Linked DNA regions of Hydrogenispora ethanolica. The protein of the gene in region 1 interacts with the protein of each later gene in a pairwise test. Links are inferred from orthologs where the notes say so. Each region holds a gene or a part of one and is shown in the gene's direction. Other genes may lie near its edges.

Region 1 (8,343 bases):
GCCCTCCCGCCGCACTTTGTCGGCGAGCTTGACCGCCAGCCGCCGCAGGGCTTCCTCCCGGCGCCGCCGGTAACCTTCGACATCGATGATGATCCGCTCTTTCTCGGAGCGGTTTTTATTGACCGCCAGATTGACCAGATATTGAATGGCATCCAGCGTCTGTCCGTGCTTCCCGATTAATATGCCTAAATCCTTACCATTGATATTCAAGGTGGTATAGTCTTTTTTACGGAAGATCTCCACTTGGGCCGGGACTCCCATGTTCACCAGCAGCTCGCGGAGGAACAATCCGGCGGTTTGCCCCAGGTCTTCCTTGACGGTGACGGTAACCTTATATGATTTGGTAGTTAAAAAACCCAATAATCCTTTGCTCGTTTCCTCAACCACGTCGATCTCGGTCTGCTCACGCGCAACGCCCAATTCTTTCAATGCTTCGGCAATCGCTTCATCCGGAGTTTTTGCGATTTTAACGACCGTCTTCATTATCGAATATACCCTCCTTCAATAAAATTGGGGGAATTTAGAAGCCATGTGATAAAGTCCTCAAATTCGGAAATCACTCTTTTAAAAATCGGCTTTATCCCTTGCTTCTCTGAGCTTTTGTGTTCACCCTGGCCTTCGGACAGGGTTTATCACAACGCTTTAGAAGCCATGTGATAAAGTCTCCCGAAGCGGAAATTGTCTTGTAAAACGATATAAATCGACTTTATCCCTTGCTTCCCTGAGCTTTTGTGAACGCCCTGACCTGCGGCCAGAGTTTTACCACAACGCTTTTAGACCTTATTTGCTCTCTTCCTTTTCATGGCGATGTTCTTTGACGATGAAATATTCGTTGATCAAATATTGCTGGCCGATGCCGATCAGATTGCTGGTCACCCAGTAAAGGCCGACGCCGGTATTGACCGTATAGGTGATAAAGGCCAGAAACACCGGCATCATGTAGAGCAGCATCTGCTGGCTAGAGTCGTTTCCAGCCGGCGCAGTCAGTTTTTGCTGAAAAAAAGTGGTGACGCCCGACAGGACCGCCAGGATTAGATCGTTTTTGGCATTCAATTGAAACCATAAGAAATGAGCGTCCTTGAGGTACGATGACATGTATTGCGGTTCGGACAACAGATAATACAGCGCGATCAGGATCGGAATCTGAATCAGCGTCGGCAGACAGCTTCCGAAAGGATTGACATTTTCCTTCTTATAAAGCTCCATGGTTCTTTTTTGGAGTTCATCGGGCTTGTCTTTGAATTTATCCTGAATCTCCTTCAACTTGGGCTGGATCTTTTTCATCTTGTCCATCGCCCGGAACTGCTTGAGCGTGGTCGGGAAAAGTACCAGCTTGATAATGAGTGTCAGAATAATAATGGACAAACCCCAGTCATTGAGGAAGCTATGTAAAAAAATCAGTGCGTTCTTGAACAGTAAAACAATCGGAACTAAAATATTGCCCAAATAAAGTCATCCTTTCGTCTTGGCTTCGCTAGGGAACCGGGTCGTAACCGCCCTTGGCAAAAGGGTTACAACGCAAAATCCGCTTGGACCCTAAAAACATCCCTTTGATGACACCGTATTTTTGAATGGCTTGTATCATATAATTCGAACACGTGGGATAATACCGGCACGATCTCGGAAAAAAAGGCGAAATGAGTTTTTGATAGAGCATTATAAAAAAAAGGATTACACCCTTCATCGGGAATCCTCCGTCCTTCTTTGCGCTTGTGAGGATTTACGGTACGCAATACCAAGTATATGAGAAATTTCATCATTTATACGGCTAAAATCAGCCGTCAATATCGGATTCCGGGCAATGATAACAAAATCGACGCCCAATGACGTTTCTTGCGCCTGATTCATGACCACGGCGCGCAATACCCGCTTGATCCGGTTGCGGACCACGGCCGATCCGATCTTTTTTCCGACACAAAATCCATAACGGTTCACTTGCAAAGCGTTAGGAAGAAAATAGACCACTATATACCTACCGGACAATGAGTGGCCTTTTTCAAAAATTATCTGAAAATCATTATTCTTTTTAAGAACAGTATACTTATCCACAGAAAACACTCATGCCGATAAAACTTTACGACCTTTGGCACGGCGACGATTGATCGTCTTGCGTCCGGCTGCGGTAGACATCCGAACTAGGAAACCGTGGTCCTTTTTATATTTGCGCCGATTGGGCTGGTATGTCATTTTCATCGTTTTTCACCTCGCTAAAATAGAGAAAATTACACGAATATAATTATAAGGGTCCGGTCTGGAGGTGTCAATAGCGAATAAATTTAGCCTGTGGAAAACCTGTCGATAAAAAAACGTTATCCAGCTATGTGGATGAAAATTCATTAGAACCAAGAAAGTTTCCGGACGATATTGGAATTGCGAAAACGTCGAGATTTTGTTATTATTAAAAGGATTTGAAAAGCTATCCACAGGTTGTGAATAATTTTGTGGATAAGTGATTTTCTGTGGATAAGCCGATTTGACCAATTCTTTGGTTATTTTATTTTTGCCGTTTTTGGCTCCCAACCCTTATTTTATCGGTGTTTTTGGGGTTTTTCCACAGATTGTCCACAGATCTGAATAACTTTAAAATGAGGCATAGAACCATGGACGATTACTCTGTTATCTGGGAAAAGACACTGGAGTCCGTTTCTTCATTCCTGAGCAAGCCGAGCTTTGAGACTTGGCTCAAACCAACCAAGCCTGTTTCCTTTCAGGACAAGGTCTTGATCGTCGAGGTACCCAACGATTTTGCCCGGGATTGGCTTGAATCCCGGTATGCCCCGCTTTTGACGGCCACGATCAAGGAGATCATGGATGAAGAGATCGAATTGCGCTTTGTAACCCCCGAACGGGAGGAATCGGTCGGGAAAGCCCCTCCCCCCAGCGTTCCGGTGACCAATGCTCCGGCGCAACCCAGTCAATTGAATCCAAAGTATACTTTTGAGAGTTTCGTGGTCGGCGAGAGCAACCGTTTTGCCCATGCCGCCTCCCTGGCGGTGGCCGAAGCGCCGGGCAAAGCTTATAATCCTTTATTTATATACGGCGGAGTCGGTTTGGGTAAAACGCACCTGATGCAAGCCATCGGCCAATTTGTCTTGAAAAATCACGCCAATTACCGGGTCGTCTATGTCTCATCCGAAAAATTCACCAATGAGCTGATCAATGCCATTCGTTTCAACCGGACGCCGCAGTTCCGCGATACTTACCGGAACGTGGAAGTCCTGATGATTGACGATATCCAGTTTTTCGTCGGCAAAGAAAGTACTCAGGAAGAGTTTTTCCATACCTTTAATACCTTATACGAATCGGGCAAACAGATCGTGATCTCCAGCGACCGGCCTCCCAAAGAAATTCCGACCCTGGAAGATCGGCTCCGTTCCCGGTTTGAATGGGGCCTGATCACCGATATTCAAGCCCCGGACCTCGAAACGCGGATCGCGATTCTGCGCAAGAAGGCCGGCTTGGAGGGGTGGAATCTTCCCAATGAAGTGATTGTCAATATTGCCGATCAAGTCAATTCGAACATCAGGGAACTGGAAGGCGCTCTCATCCGGATTATCGCTTATGCCTCATTTCATAATAAGCAGATCTCGCTGGATATGGCCAATGAAGTCTTGAAAGATGTCAACTCCTCCAAATCCAAGCGGGTCACAATCCCGCTGATCCAGCAAGCAGTGGCCGAATTCTTTAATATCGGGATCGAGGAACTTAAAGCGCAACGACGCTCCAAGAATGTTACCTTTCCCCGTCAAATCGCCATGTACTTGGTGCGCGAATTGACCGATTACTCGCTGCCCAAAATCGGCCAGGAATTCGGGGGCCGGGACCATACCACGGTCATCCACGCCTACGAAAAAATTCAGGATCTCATGAAGAATGACATGGAAGTGGACCGGATCATTAAAAACTTAATCCACAAACTCGGTCAATAAGTGGGGATTATCTCTGAATAATTTGTGATTAAAAGTTATCCACAGCTGTTGAAAAAAGTGGATCATGGGAATGATGTGCATAATTTTTTTTTCATCCACAACGCCCCCGCTCGATGAAAATGCCGCCTTTTAAGGAATGGATGGTTTTATCCACATATCAACAGCGCCTAAGACTACTACGAATTATCTTTATAATTTTAAAAAATAAAAAACAGTTGTAATAGGAGGAGTTCATAATGAATATCACCTGCCAACAAGAGGAACTGGCCCGTTTTTTACAGATAACCGCCCGTGCGCTGGCCACGAAATCAACCTTGCCGATATTGACCGGAGTACTCCTGGAGACGAAAGAAGATCACCTGCGCTGTGTCGCTACGGATTTAGAAATTGCCATCGAAGTAAGGGTACCCAATATTCAAATCATGAAACCGGGAATCCTGGTATTGCCGGGGAGGACATTCGTGGAGATCGTGAGACACCTGCCGGCGGTACCGGTCTCGATCGAGTTGGATGAGAATTCGAAGATGGTCAATATCCGCAGCAAACACTCCACTTATCAACTTCCCACCCTGCCGATGGAAGAATTCCCTGCTTTTCCGGAGAGCAAAAACGAACAGTCTTTCAGCGTCAGTGGGGAAAAAATCCGTGAAGCGATTAAACAAACCATTTTTGCCACCCTGGCCGAGGATCCAAGGCCTTTTCTATCGAGCATCCTCTGGGAAGTGACTCCGGGGAACCTGCGTTTCGTGGCTACCGACGTCAATCGGCTGGCATTGAAGGACACTCCGGTGCAATCCGACTTTCAAAAAACAGCATTGGTGCCGGTCCGGGCATTGCGGGAGATCGCCAATATCTTCGGCAACAGCAACGAGGAATTGTTGAACGTTTTCCTGGACGACAAATTCATCTTCATGAAAGGACTGGGGATAACTTTCTCCTCGCGACTGGTGGAAGCGCAATTCCCCCGCTATGAGCAGGTCATTCCGAAAGAATTTAACCGGACCGTGAAAGTGCAGCGTTCCGAGATTATCGAGGCGCTTGAGAGAACGGCTTTGGTTAGCTACTCCGTCAAATTAAGTATCAAGGATCAACAATTGCAGATCACGGCCAAGGAACCGGATAAAGGCCGCTCCTATGAGGAACTTCATATCGAATTTGAGGGACCGGAAATTGATATCGGATTCAATGCCAAGTTTCTATTGGATTTCTTGAAAACGGTCGATTCCGATCAAGTCAGCTTACAATTGATTCAAGAGCTCAAACCGGTACTGATGCAAGGCGTAAACGATGGGGCTTATCAGTACATCGTAATGCCATTGAAACTCTCGGTATAAGCCAGCTTAGTCTGGCTTTTCAATTCTTTTAACAAGTTGTCTTCGGATAGAAATTTTAAAAAAGGGAAAGATCTTCCTGTATAACTTATGAATCGATGGTTTATGAAAAGACGCTGCGAGAAATATTTTTACAAAGAATTAACAAGCAATCGGCTGGATTGGCGCGCAACGGAGGTGTTTTTGTGGCTGAACAGCAAGTGGGCATTAATAGCGACTTCATCACCTTGGGGCAATTCTTAAAATGGGCTTCCATCGCCGATTCGGGTTTGGAAGCAAAATTTTTAGTAGCGGAAGGAAAGATTTCAGTAAACGCAGAAATAGAAAAAAGGCGGGGCCGTAAGTTGGTCCCGGGCGATCGAGTGACAGTCGCCGGTCAAACCTATCAGATTACGTTGAATAACCATTGAGGCTTTGAATGCCGTTACAAGAGTTAACCCTGAAAAATTTCCGCAATTATGAATCTCTGACTTTAGAGTTTTCACCGCGGGTCAATATTTTTTTCGGCCGAAATGCTCAAGGAAAAACGAATATTCTAGAGGCGATCGCCCTTCTTTGCCTGGGGAGGTCGTTTCGCACCCGCAAAGATGAGGAGTTCATCCGCTGGCAACAGGAGAGTTGCTATCTGAAAGGCTCCTTTCAACAACAGTCATATTCCAATGTCATCGAGATGGGCATCGGATCCCAGGAAAAGAGGATCAAGCTGGATGGACAGGTCGTCAAGAACCAGGAGCTGTTCGGCAGGGTGCCAGTGGTTCTCTTCGGACCGGATGATTTACAGATTGCCAAAGGCGGACCCCAGCACCGGCGAGATTTTTTAGATTTCTATCTGGCGCAGATTGAACCGAATTATCGCTGGATTTATTATCATTATCACCGCGTTTTGCAACAGCGTAACCGGCTGTTTAAGGTCGGAATCCGCAGCGGCGACGAGCTGGAGATCTGGGATGAACAACTGATCGAAAAGGGCGTTACGGTCATCCGCTACCGCTTGAATATGTTAGCGGCGATTCGCGATCCTGTTCGCCAAGCGCATCAGGATATCAGCGGCCATTCCGAAAGCTTGGGCCTGCAATATCTCTCCTTCAACAATCAGCCGATTCAAACCTGGGATGAAGCCGGATTGCGGGAACAATTCCGAACGGAACTCAAAAGACTGCGCCGGCAAGAAATGGAGCGCCAGATCACCTTGACCGGGCCGCACCGGGATGATCTCCGCCTGACTCTCGGTGATCAGGTTGAGTTGCGCAATTTTGGCTCTCAGGGTCAGCAACGAACGGCGGTGTTGGCCCTCAAATTGGGTTTGATCGAGAAGATCCGCGAAAGCCGCGGCGATTATCCGATCCTGCTGTTGGATGATGTGATGGCGGAGTTTGATGATCACCGGAAAATTCAACTCTTGAGTCATTTGTTTGGTTCGACGCAGACCATTTTGACCTCGACCAACCGGGACGATTTTCCAGTCATCAATCAGGAAACCCGTCTATACGAAGTAAAACAAGGAGTCGTCAATGTCCTATAAACCGTTTACCGCGATTATGGAGCGTTATTTCAAACGCACCGGCGGATTGGTCAGGCTCAAAGGCGAACTGGCGGTTTATTATTGGCCCAAGGTGGCCGGACGGGAATTGGCCGCTAAGATTGAGGCCGTCCGCTATCAGGATGGCAATCTGTGGTTAAGGACGGAAAATCCGGCTCTGGCCCATCAGGTCACGTTGATGAGCCTGGAGATATTAAAAAGATTCCAAAAATTGCTGGGCCGGAACATTATCAAAAATATCAAGGTGCGGATCGCTCCGCTTTGCGAACCGCCCCGTCCCCCGGCGCCGCAGCCTTGCCCGGTGGAACTGAGTCCGGATGATGAAAAATTCATCGCAGAATGCGGCCAAGAGATTCCCGATCCGGAGATCGAAGCCCGCTTCGCGGCGGTCATGCGGAAGCATCTGAAGAATACCAAGCAGCAAGAGTTGCTCTACCGGAGCAGGTGTAAATGCTGTGGGGTACCGGTCCCCAAAAGTGATGATTTGTGCGCCTGTTGCCAGTTTCACCGGGGATGACGCGGGTAATGCGGCGCTAACCGTTACGATTCGAAAGGATTCAACGGATTCAGACTATATCGCGGCTCAAAGCGGAAACGATCTTTTTATCCAGGAGGGATGATCATGTTTGTACATCTCGGCGGCGATACTTTGGTGCGATCAGACTCGATCATCGCAATGATCAATTTGGAGAACGCCAAGGGTTTAGAACAACTTAAAACGTTTCTGAAAAAAAATAAAAACCCGGAATTCCTGGAAAAAATCAACTTGGACGAGTATAAGTCGGCGATCCTCACCGATCAGGAACTGCTTCTCTCACCCATTTCCACCTTGACCTTGAAGAAAAGAGCCGATTTCATCGCCAACCTATGAGGCCATCGCTAACCAAATGACGCGCCAGTCATCGGGTATGGTGTATCGGAGAAAATTCTGTGAAGTTTAGAAGCGTTGTGATAAACCCTGGCCGCAGGTGAGGGCGTCACAAAAGCTCAGGGAAGCAAGTGATAAAGTCGGTTTTAACATCCTTTCGCAGGTCGAATCGAAGTGAAAAAGACTTTATCACATGGCTTTTAGAATCCGGAAATATCAAACAAAAGGGGTTTTCATCCATGGAAGACGAGAATCAGTCGCTCCAAAGCAAAGTCAATCATGGCTATAATGCGGATCAAATTCAAATTCTGGAGGGTTTGGAAGCGGTCCGTAAACGTCCCAGCATGTATATTGGCAGTACCGATAGCCGCGGCTTGCACCACTTGGTCTATGAAGTGGTTGATAACAGCATTGACGAGGCCTTGGCCGGATTCTGCGATCGGATCCTGGTGACGCTCCATAGCGACGGTTCGGTCAGCGTGGAGGATAATGGCCGGGGCATACCGGTGGGTATTCAGTCCAAGGCGCAGAAATCAGCCTTGGAAGTCGTCATGACGATTTTGCATGCCGGCGGGAAATTCGGCGGCGACGGCTATAAGGTCTCCGGCGGTCTGCACGGCGTGGGCGTCTCGGTCGTCAATGCCTTATCCACCAAATTGGAGGCCTGGGTCCGGC
Region 2 (8,331 bases), on another replicon or contig:
GGGAGAACCGGCGGCTGATGGCGGAGAACCGGGAGTTGGCCACCGAAACGGCGGCGGTATTCTTCATGCGGACGGACGGGAATAATTTCTCGCTCCAGCCGGTGCTGGTCCGGATTCCCCGGGACGGCGACCGGCATCGCCGGGCGCTGGCGGCGTTGTTCGCCGGACCGCCGGCGGGCTCCGGTTTGGAGAGGCTGTTCCCCAGAGACACCGCAGTACTGGATCTGAAGGTCGCGAACGGTCTGGCCACGGTGGACTTGAATCAGGCCGCCACCCGTCTGAACGTCGGCGCCGAGGGGGAGGCTCTGGCCGTCGCTTCCCTAGTCAATACCCTCACCAAGTTTCCGGATATCCACCAGGTGAAGATCCTGGTGGAAGGGAGCGAGGTGGAATCGCTGGCCGGCCACGTCGATCTGACCCAGACTTTTGGCTTTAACGATCGGGTGTTGGCTCCCGAATGACCGGGGCAGCCTTCCGGCCGCCCCGGCCATATCCGTTCAAGAGGTTGCCCCCGCCGCAGGGGACAGCCTTTTTCTTTTGCTCCCGGGCGGAGCCGCCGTGCATGGCAGAAATTGGCGCGGCGCCGGAGATGAAGATTTTGGACTCGCGCCCGGCGGGCGGCAGGGACTGCGGCTTTTTTACAGAATTACTATGGTATTGGAATCATGACGGTCTTATTACATTCAATGCGAGGCCGGAGTCAGCAAAGCTGACATCATGCCGGATGGAGGAAGTCAACGATGAGTATTGCATCCATTGCCGAACGGATCCCCCCGCAGAATATCGACGCCGAACGCTCGACGCTGGGCTCGATGTTTTTGGAGAAGGAAGCGATCGAAAAGGGCCTGGAACTGTTGCAGTCCGAAGCTTTTTACCGCGAGGCGCACCGGGTCATCTTCGAGGTCGTATTGCATCTGCATAACCACGGCGAACCGGTGGACATCATTACCGTTTCCGAAGAGTTGAAACGCCGCAACATGCTGGAGAAGATCGGTGGGATCCCCTACCTGACCGCTCTGGCCAACGCGGTGCCCACCGCCGCCAATGTCGAATACTACGCCAAGATCGTGGCGGAAAAGGCCTTGCTCCGCTCGATCATCAACACCGCCACCGAAATCGTCCGCCTGGGCTACGAGGGCGCCGACGAGGTGGACAGCATCCTCGACCAGGCCGAAAAGCAGATCTTCCAAATCGCCCAACAGCGCCACGTCAAAGGGTATGTCGCGCTCAAGAGCATCCTGATCGACACCTTCGAACGGATCGAGCAACTCTATGAGAACCGGGGCGGCGTCACCGGGCTGGGCACCGGGTTTCGCGATCTGGACCGGATGACCGCCGGCCTGCAACCGTCGGACCTGATCATTCTGGCGGCCCGGCCCAGTATGGGCAAGACCACCTTCGCCCTGAACCTGGCCAGAAACGCCGCGGTGGACTACAAAGCGCCGGTGATCGTCTTCAGCCTGGAAATGTCCAAGGAGCAGCTGGCCCTGAAGCTGCTCTGTTCCGAGGCGGGCGTCGACAATCAGCGGATCCGTACCGGAACCCTGCGCGACGAGGACTGGCCGCGCCTCTCCCACGCCCTGGGCCGGCTCTCCGAGTCCAATATCTACATCGACGACACTCCCGGCGTGACGGTTTTCGACATCCGGGCCAAGGCCCGGCGGATCAAGGCCGAGGCCGGCCTGGGATTGATCGTCATCGACTACCTGCAGCTGATGCAGTCGCGCGGCCGTTCCGAGAACCGGCAGCAGGAGGTGTCGGAGATCTCCCGGTCGCTGAAGGCGCTCGCCCGCGAGCTGGAGGTGCCGGTGATCTCCCTGTCCCAGCTGTCGCGCGCCGTCGAGCAGCGGACCGACAAGACGCCGTCCCTAGCCGACCTGCGCGAATCGGGATCCCTGGAGCAGGACGCGGACATCGTCGCCTTCCTCTACCGCGAGGATTATTACAATAAAGAGACCGAGAAGAAAGGGATCACCGACCTGATCATCGCCAAGCAGAGAAACGGCCCGGTCGGCACGGTGGAGTTGCTCTTCCAGAAGGAATTCAGCAAGTTCGTGGGGCTGGATCGACAGCATCAGATTTAGGTTAACATCGTGACCCCGGGCCCGAACGGCAGTAGCAACAATCGTGTCGTTCCTCCTTTGAAGCAAGCGAGAGGGGAACCTTGATTTACCGGGTTTATGAAACTTTGAAACAAAAAGCTCAGTCAAACATGGTCCCCCTCGCTACTGAACTTCAAACTTATCCCGTTCGAGGCAGCCCTCACCCCCCCTCTCTCGTCAAAGGCCGGTAGAGGGTTTTGGGAATGGATTGGCAAGAACGGTCTTCGATACCCTTCTCCCGGCCGATGCCGGGAGAAGGGCTGGGGATGAGGGCTGCATCGAGCGAGCTTACGAAAGGGACTTTCCGTGTGCAACCAAAATCTTCCGAATCGCCTGATGCAAGTGAAACTCAGGGGAGAGTCTGGTTTTGGGCCCTCGGAACTCACCCCTTGAGTTACCCGGAAGCCAGTAGCAACTATAGTGCCTTTCCCTCTCTATGAAGCAAGCGGCTCAAGGAAGCGAAGAGATGGGACCTTGTTTTACCGGGGCTTCCCCGACTTATCCACAGCCAAAATTCATTAACCCCATTCAACGATACCGTTTATCCACAAAAATAGCTTACTTATTCACAAAACCAGCTCGCTTATCCACAAAAAGAGCTTGCTGGGCGACTGAGCGAGCTCATTTTCCCGAAAAAGAGCTTGTTCATTCACAAAACGAGCTCGCTTATCCACAAAAAGAGTTCGCTCGACGACTGAGCGAGCTCATTTATTCACAAAAAGAGCTTGCTTATCCACAAAAAGAGCTTGCTGACCGATTGAGAGAACTCTTTTTCCACAAAAAGAGCTCCTTGAGCGATTGAAAGAGCTCTTTCAGCCGCCGAAAGAGATCCGTGATTCGTAAAAAGATCTATTTCACCCCCTCAACCTATGGCCTAAATCGGGAAGGGGAACCACCGGGCTCCATAGTCGAAAAGCTTTTAGGCTGCCGAAGAATGATGGTTACTCTCTCCGATTCGGAGAGAGCGAAGAGAGAGGAAAATCGGCTTGGTAGCTTGGTGGAGTTGCCTCCAGAAAGAGTTTAGCAAGTTGGTGGGGTTAGATAGACAGATCAGATGTAAGGGAGTGGAAAAAATAAAAGCCACCCCGAGAGGTGGCTTTTATGTAGGACAGTATTTCTTAGAAGCTGATAACTGCTTTGGCGAAGTTTTTGCTGTTGTCGAAGCCGCCAATAGCGTAATTGGGGCTGTGGTAAAGTTCCAGGGTCAGGTTATCATTTACAGCGTAGCTAACTTTGGAACCCCAGTGTTTACCTTTTCCACTGAATGTAGCATTGTATTTGAAATCATCGTTGAACTGTTCTTCGTACTCCAGAGTTAATTTTCCAATAGTGTAAGCGGCGCCAACATAATAGGCAGTCTTAGCATCAGAAGAAGCGGCTTCGGTTTGATCGGCAACTCTGCCCAGTTCGGTCCAGAGCTTCAAGGAATCGAACAAAGTGGTGCTGGCCTGGAAAGCATAACCCGCATCGCCTTCACCTTCATATTGATAATTCAGACCCAAGTCGAAGATGGAAGCTTTGGTATTAAGTTGTGCAACAAAAGCTCCAGCCTCAACTTTGCTGGTAGCACTTTGGCTAGAATCGGCCGGGACTACAGCTAACCATACGTTAGTATTATCATCGAAGGAATAAGCGTATTTAACAACTACTTGAGCAGCGGTAATTCCGTCGACATCACCGGCTAGAGGAGAAACTCCACCTAACAAGTCGATGATGCTCGGGGTAATGCGAATTTTACCAAGGGAGAAATTACCCAAACCTGTCTTATAAGTAGCAAATGCTTCACGGACTTTGACATTAGCGCCATTCGCAGCCGTATCAGCATATTGAAGCGATACGGTATAATTGGTCGCGTCATTAATACTACCATTGAAGAAAATACGAGCATCCACCTTTTCAGCATCGGTTGTACCGGTGTCTTCATGGGCTTCATATTGAAGCAAACCGGTGACGGTCGGCGCGGCAGCGGAGACGCTGGCCACAACTGCAAAAACCAGAACCAGGGAGAGTAAAGCAACGAGCAGTTTTTTCATTCTTTCTTCCTCCTTAATTTTTTTGGTATCTTTTCGATACCGATTCTCTGTAACGCGTACCGGAGGAGTTGTCTCAGTTTTCTCCTCAAGTTGTTACACAAACCTAAAATTACCACTAGACATCCCGGTTGTCAATTGCCTTGATCTCCATATAAGCAGAATATAACAAACAATTAACAAAAAACTAACCTTTTCCGGGAACTTCTCTGCAAAGGATTTAGGAACGGCGGGCCGGACCGGAAAAAGGCTACACTTAACTACCGGATTAATAAAATCCACCCCTCGCCGCATACAACATAATAGGGGGGATTGCCGTGCCGGAGAAGAAGAGTCCCATCGGACACAAGTTAATGGAGTTTTTGGATATACCGCTGGATACCGTGGCCGACTGGCCGCGGATCGTATTGAGCGCCAACCGGAGCGCGATCATTGAGAACCACCGCGGCGTCATCGAGTATGACACGCGGGTGGTCCGGGTCAATACCAAACTGGGCGAGCTGCGGATCGCGGGCGAGAATCTGACCCTGGTCTCGGCGGTGAAGGACGAGGTCATCATCCAGGGCCGGATCGCGCAGCTCGACTTGGTGGACTGGAGGTAGCGCGGATGCTTTTGAACCGGATCGTCTCCTGGCTTCTCGGTTATGTGGAGATCCTGGTCCGCGGCCCGCATCTGGAGAAATTCATCAACTTGGCCACCAATTCCGGGCTGGTGCTCTGGGATGTGAAACGGGTCGGCCCCGACGTGCTCCATGTCAAGCTGCGGGCTCACGGCTTCCGGCGCATCCGCGAATACGCCCGGCGCTCCCAGGCCACGGTGCGGCTGCACCGCAAGCGGGGCTGGCCTTTCAGCTGGCGAAAAATGCGGCGGCGCCGGACCTTCCTGCTGGGCTCGGTGCTGTTCGTGGGAGGGTTAATCTACCTGTCCACCTTGGTCCTGGTGATCCGGGTGGAGGGATTTGAGGGGGCCGACCGCCAACAACTGTTCACCACCTTGGCCAAGCTGGGGGTCAAGCCGGGAGTGACCCGCCGGAGCCTGCTGACCCGCAAGACCATGGTCGAACGGGAAGTGATGCTGGAAATGCCGCAGGCGGTCTGGTTCGGGCTCAATCTGCGCGGCGTGGTGGCCGACGTCACGGTGGTCAAGCGGAAAGTGCCGCCGCCGGCCCGGAGCAGCTACGATCTGATCGCCGGCCGCGACGGGCTGGTCACCAAAGTGGCGGTCATCCGGGGCACCTCGGCGGTGAAAGAAGGGGATACCGTCGCCCCGGGCGACCTGCTGATCAGCGGCATCGAATGGCAGAGTGATAAAGCGAGCGGTGAATTGGTAAAAATACCGGTACCGGCCAACGGGATCGTGGAGGCCCGGGTCTGGCAGGATATCGAAGTGACCGAACCGCGCCTCTGCTGGCGGGCCCTGCCGGAACGGGAGCGGCTGACCGCTTACAGCCTCCGGGTGGGCAAACGGCTCTGGCCCCTGTTCCGGCTGGGAAAGCGGCCGGTTGCCAATTATTCCTGGACCCGGTGGCAAAAGAGACTTTATCAAGGCAGGAATCCGGCTTTGGTTGTAGAAATCATTAAAGATACCTGGCAGGCGGCCCGTTGGGTGAAGGTGGTCCGGACCCCGGCGGAGCTGAAGGCGGCCGCGCTGCGCGAAGCGGCGGAACGCCGCAAGTATCTGCCGGGCCGGGGCGGCAAACGGACCGTCCACTGGTCGACGGAGGGCAACTTCCTGAAATTGATCGTCACCTACGAAAGCATTCAGGATATCGCCCTGATCGCTCCGTTGAAAGATCAGCCTCCGGAATCGCCAAATTGACATTTTAATTGAAGGAGTACTCGCAGCTATTTGAATAATCAAGAGTTGAAACTGGCGCTTGAACCCCGTTTCGCCCCGCAAATTATCGGCAAACTCGAGGAGCATCTGCGGTTGGTCGGCGCGGGGCTGGGGATCGAAATTTTTTCCCGCGGCAATGAATTGGTCCTGTCCGGCGCGGCGCCTGGGGTGGAGCGGGCCGCCGCCATCTTCGCGATCATCGGCGAACAACTGCAGCAAGGCAACCATCCCGGCCCGGCGGAGATCACCTATATGATCAGCCTCGCCAAGGAAGATCAGCTGGCCAAAGTGGCTTCCCTCACCCAAAACATCGTGGCGGTCACCGCCCGGGGCAAGAAGCTTTTTCCGCGGACCATCGGCCAGCAGCAATATGTGGAAGCCGTGCGCCATCACACGCTGAGCTTCGGCATCGGGCCGGCCGGAACCGGCAAAACCTATCTGGCCGTGGCCCTGGCCGTGGCGGCGCTCCAGGCCAAGGAGGTCAACCGGATCATCCTGACCCGGCCGGCGGTGGAAGCCGGCGAAAAATTGGGTTTTCTCCCCGGCGATCTGCAGGAAAAGGTCGATCCGTACCTGCGGCCGCTGTATGATTCATTATATGACATCATGGGGGTCGATCTTTTTCAGAAACATTTTGAGCGGGGCGTGATCGAGATTGCTCCGCTGGCGTATATGCGTGGCCGGACCTTGGATGACTCGTTCATCATCTTGGACGAGGCCCAAAATACCACGCCCGAGCAGATGAAGATGTTCCTGACCCGTCTGGGATTCGGTTCCAAAGCGGTGGTGACCGGCGATATCACCCAGGTGGACCTGCCGCGCGGCGTGCGGTCGGGCCTGGCCGATGTGGCCGAGATCTTTGCCGGAGTTTCCGGCATCGCCGTGGTGATGCTGAGTGATCGCGATGTGGTCCGCCATGAGTTGGTGCAGCGGATCATCAGGGCCTACCAGCGCTATGATGCGCTGGACAAGTAAAGGAGACGGCTCGCGTGGAACACAATGACAGTCAAGGGTTGACCCCGAAGAAAGTCCGCGGTAATGAGACGGCGGCGCCCCTGGAAGTCCTCGCCAAAATGGCGGGCGTGATGAAAACCCCGTCGGTCCGCGAAGGACTGCTGGTGGTCGTCTGTTTTTTGCTGCTCATCACCTTGTTGCAGATCAATCTTTTCCCCCGGGCGCTTGACCTCAAAATAGGCCAGGTCAGCAAGGAGGAGATCGTGGCTCCCAAGGACGTGGTGGACTTTGAAGCCACCAAGCTGGCCCGGGCGGACGCCTGGGAGCGGGCGGTGGAGATCGCCAAACAGGATCCGGCCTATTACCAGATCGACAACTCGGTGGGAAATGACGCGGCCTATAAGCTGAACCGCTTTTTTGAATTGATCGATCAGGAACGCCAACGGGCGGAAAGCTCCGCCAGGCCGGGTGTGGCGGATTCCGTCGCGCAGCTCATCGCGCGGTTGACCAAGTTCGTCTATCAATCGCCCAGCCGGGATTTGGTCCGCAATCTGTTGGCGTTGTCCGATGACGCCTACCAGACCGTCAAGGAAAAATCCCATCAGGTGCTCCAGGATCTGGAGGCCAACCAGATGATCGGCGAAAACGACCTGGCGAAGGTCAGAACGTCGCTGGCGCCGCTGCTGGAGAAACAAGCGGTCTCCCGGACGGTCCTGCCGGTCCTGGCCCAGCTGCTGGAGGTCGCGATCCGCCCCAACCTGGTGCTGGACCAGGCGAAGATCGCCCGCCTGCAGGAACGGGTCAACCGGGAAGTCCCCGAGGTGGTCCACCGCCAAAACGAAACCTTGATCGCCAAGAACCAGGTGATCACCGAAAATGATCTGCGCATGCTGAAAGAGCTGCATCTGATCACCGATGAATCGAACCGGATCCGGGTGTTCCTGAGCCTGTCGTTCTTTCTTATCTTACTGATCATCCTGGGTCTGGTCTATATCATGCAGTTTCATCCGGCCCTCTTTAAGCAGGAACGGCTGCTCTATCTGATGTTGTTGCTCCTGGTGATGGTGGTCGGATTGATCAAGGTTTTGTCGTTGGCGGATAATACCTCGCTGCCGTATCTGGCTCCGGTAAGCTTCGCCACCATGTTGGTGAGCGTTTTGGTCACTCCGCAACTGGCCCTGGCGATGACCGCGATCCTGAGCTTGTTCGGCGGAATTATTGTGGAGCTGAATCTGGCGCTGACCGTTTTTTACTTCGTCAGCGGCGTGGTATCGGTCCTGGCGGTCTTCAATTTCCGCCGCCAGCGCGATCTGGTCCGCAGCGGCCTGGTGCTGATGGGGGTCAACGCGGCGACGGCCATTGCCTTGAATCTGCTGTTCCGGAGCAGCTTCAACGTTGAGATCGTCCT

The links.
Region 2: the proteins of dnaA (region 1) and dnaB interact in binary tests that used the Escherichia coli proteins (3 or more experiments, as listed by UniProt). The link is inferred for Hydrogenispora ethanolica from one-to-one orthologs.

The regions. Positions count from the first base shown.
Region 1 is NZ_SLUN01000002.1:93,626-101,968, forward strand. Bases 1,921-4,764 are described here. They hold dnaA (chromosomal replication initiator protein DnaA), read left to right. Parts: upstream 1,921-2,600; coding sequence 2,601-3,929; downstream 3,930-4,764. Other genes in these bases: rnpA (ribonuclease P protein component), read right to left, coding at 1,921-2,049; rpmH (50S ribosomal protein L34), read right to left, coding at 2,059-2,193; dnaN (DNA polymerase III subunit beta), read left to right, coding at 4,166-4,764. Also shown: jag (RNA-binding cell elongation regulator Jag/EloR), read right to left, coding at 1-483; EDC14_RS02015 (YidC/Oxa1 family membrane protein insertase), read right to left, coding at 781-1,446; membrane protein insertion efficiency factor YidD, read right to left, coding at 1,475-1,684; more of rnpA, read right to left, coding at 1,681-1,920; more of dnaN, read left to right, coding at 4,765-5,263; EDC14_RS02045 (RNA-binding S4 domain-containing protein), read left to right, coding at 5,446-5,670; DNA replication/repair protein RecF, read left to right, coding at 5,679-6,782; EDC14_RS02055 (DciA family protein), read left to right, coding at 6,772-7,317; extracellular matrix regulator RemB, read left to right, coding at 7,423-7,671; gyrB (DNA topoisomerase (ATP-hydrolyzing) subunit B), read left to right, coding at 7,908-8,343. UniProt on the Escherichia coli protein: Plays an essential in the initiation and regulation of chromosomal replication. Binds in an ATP-dependent fashion to the origin of replication (oriC) to initiate formation of the DNA replication initiation complex once per cell cycle.
Region 2 is NZ_SLUN01000017.1:47,286-55,616, reverse strand. What follows is about bases 81-2,912. They hold dnaB (replicative DNA helicase), read left to right. Parts: upstream 81-740; coding sequence 741-2,084; downstream 2,085-2,912. Other genes in these bases: EDC14_RS14250 (hypothetical protein), read left to right, coding at 2,569-2,904; EDC14_RS14260 (GerMN domain-containing protein), read left to right, coding at 81-461. Also shown: more of EDC14_RS14260, read left to right, coding at 1-80; EDC14_RS14245 (porin), read right to left, coding at 3,221-4,135; EDC14_RS14240 (YabP/YqfC family sporulation protein), read left to right, coding at 4,450-4,734; EDC14_RS14235 (sporulation protein YqfD), read left to right, coding at 4,740-5,951; EDC14_RS14230 (PhoH family protein), read left to right, coding at 5,982-6,944; EDC14_RS14225 (HD family phosphohydrolase), read left to right, coding at 6,959-8,331. UniProt on the Escherichia coli protein: The main replicative DNA helicase, it participates in initiation and elongation during chromosome replication. Travels ahead of the DNA replisome, separating dsDNA into templates for DNA synthesis.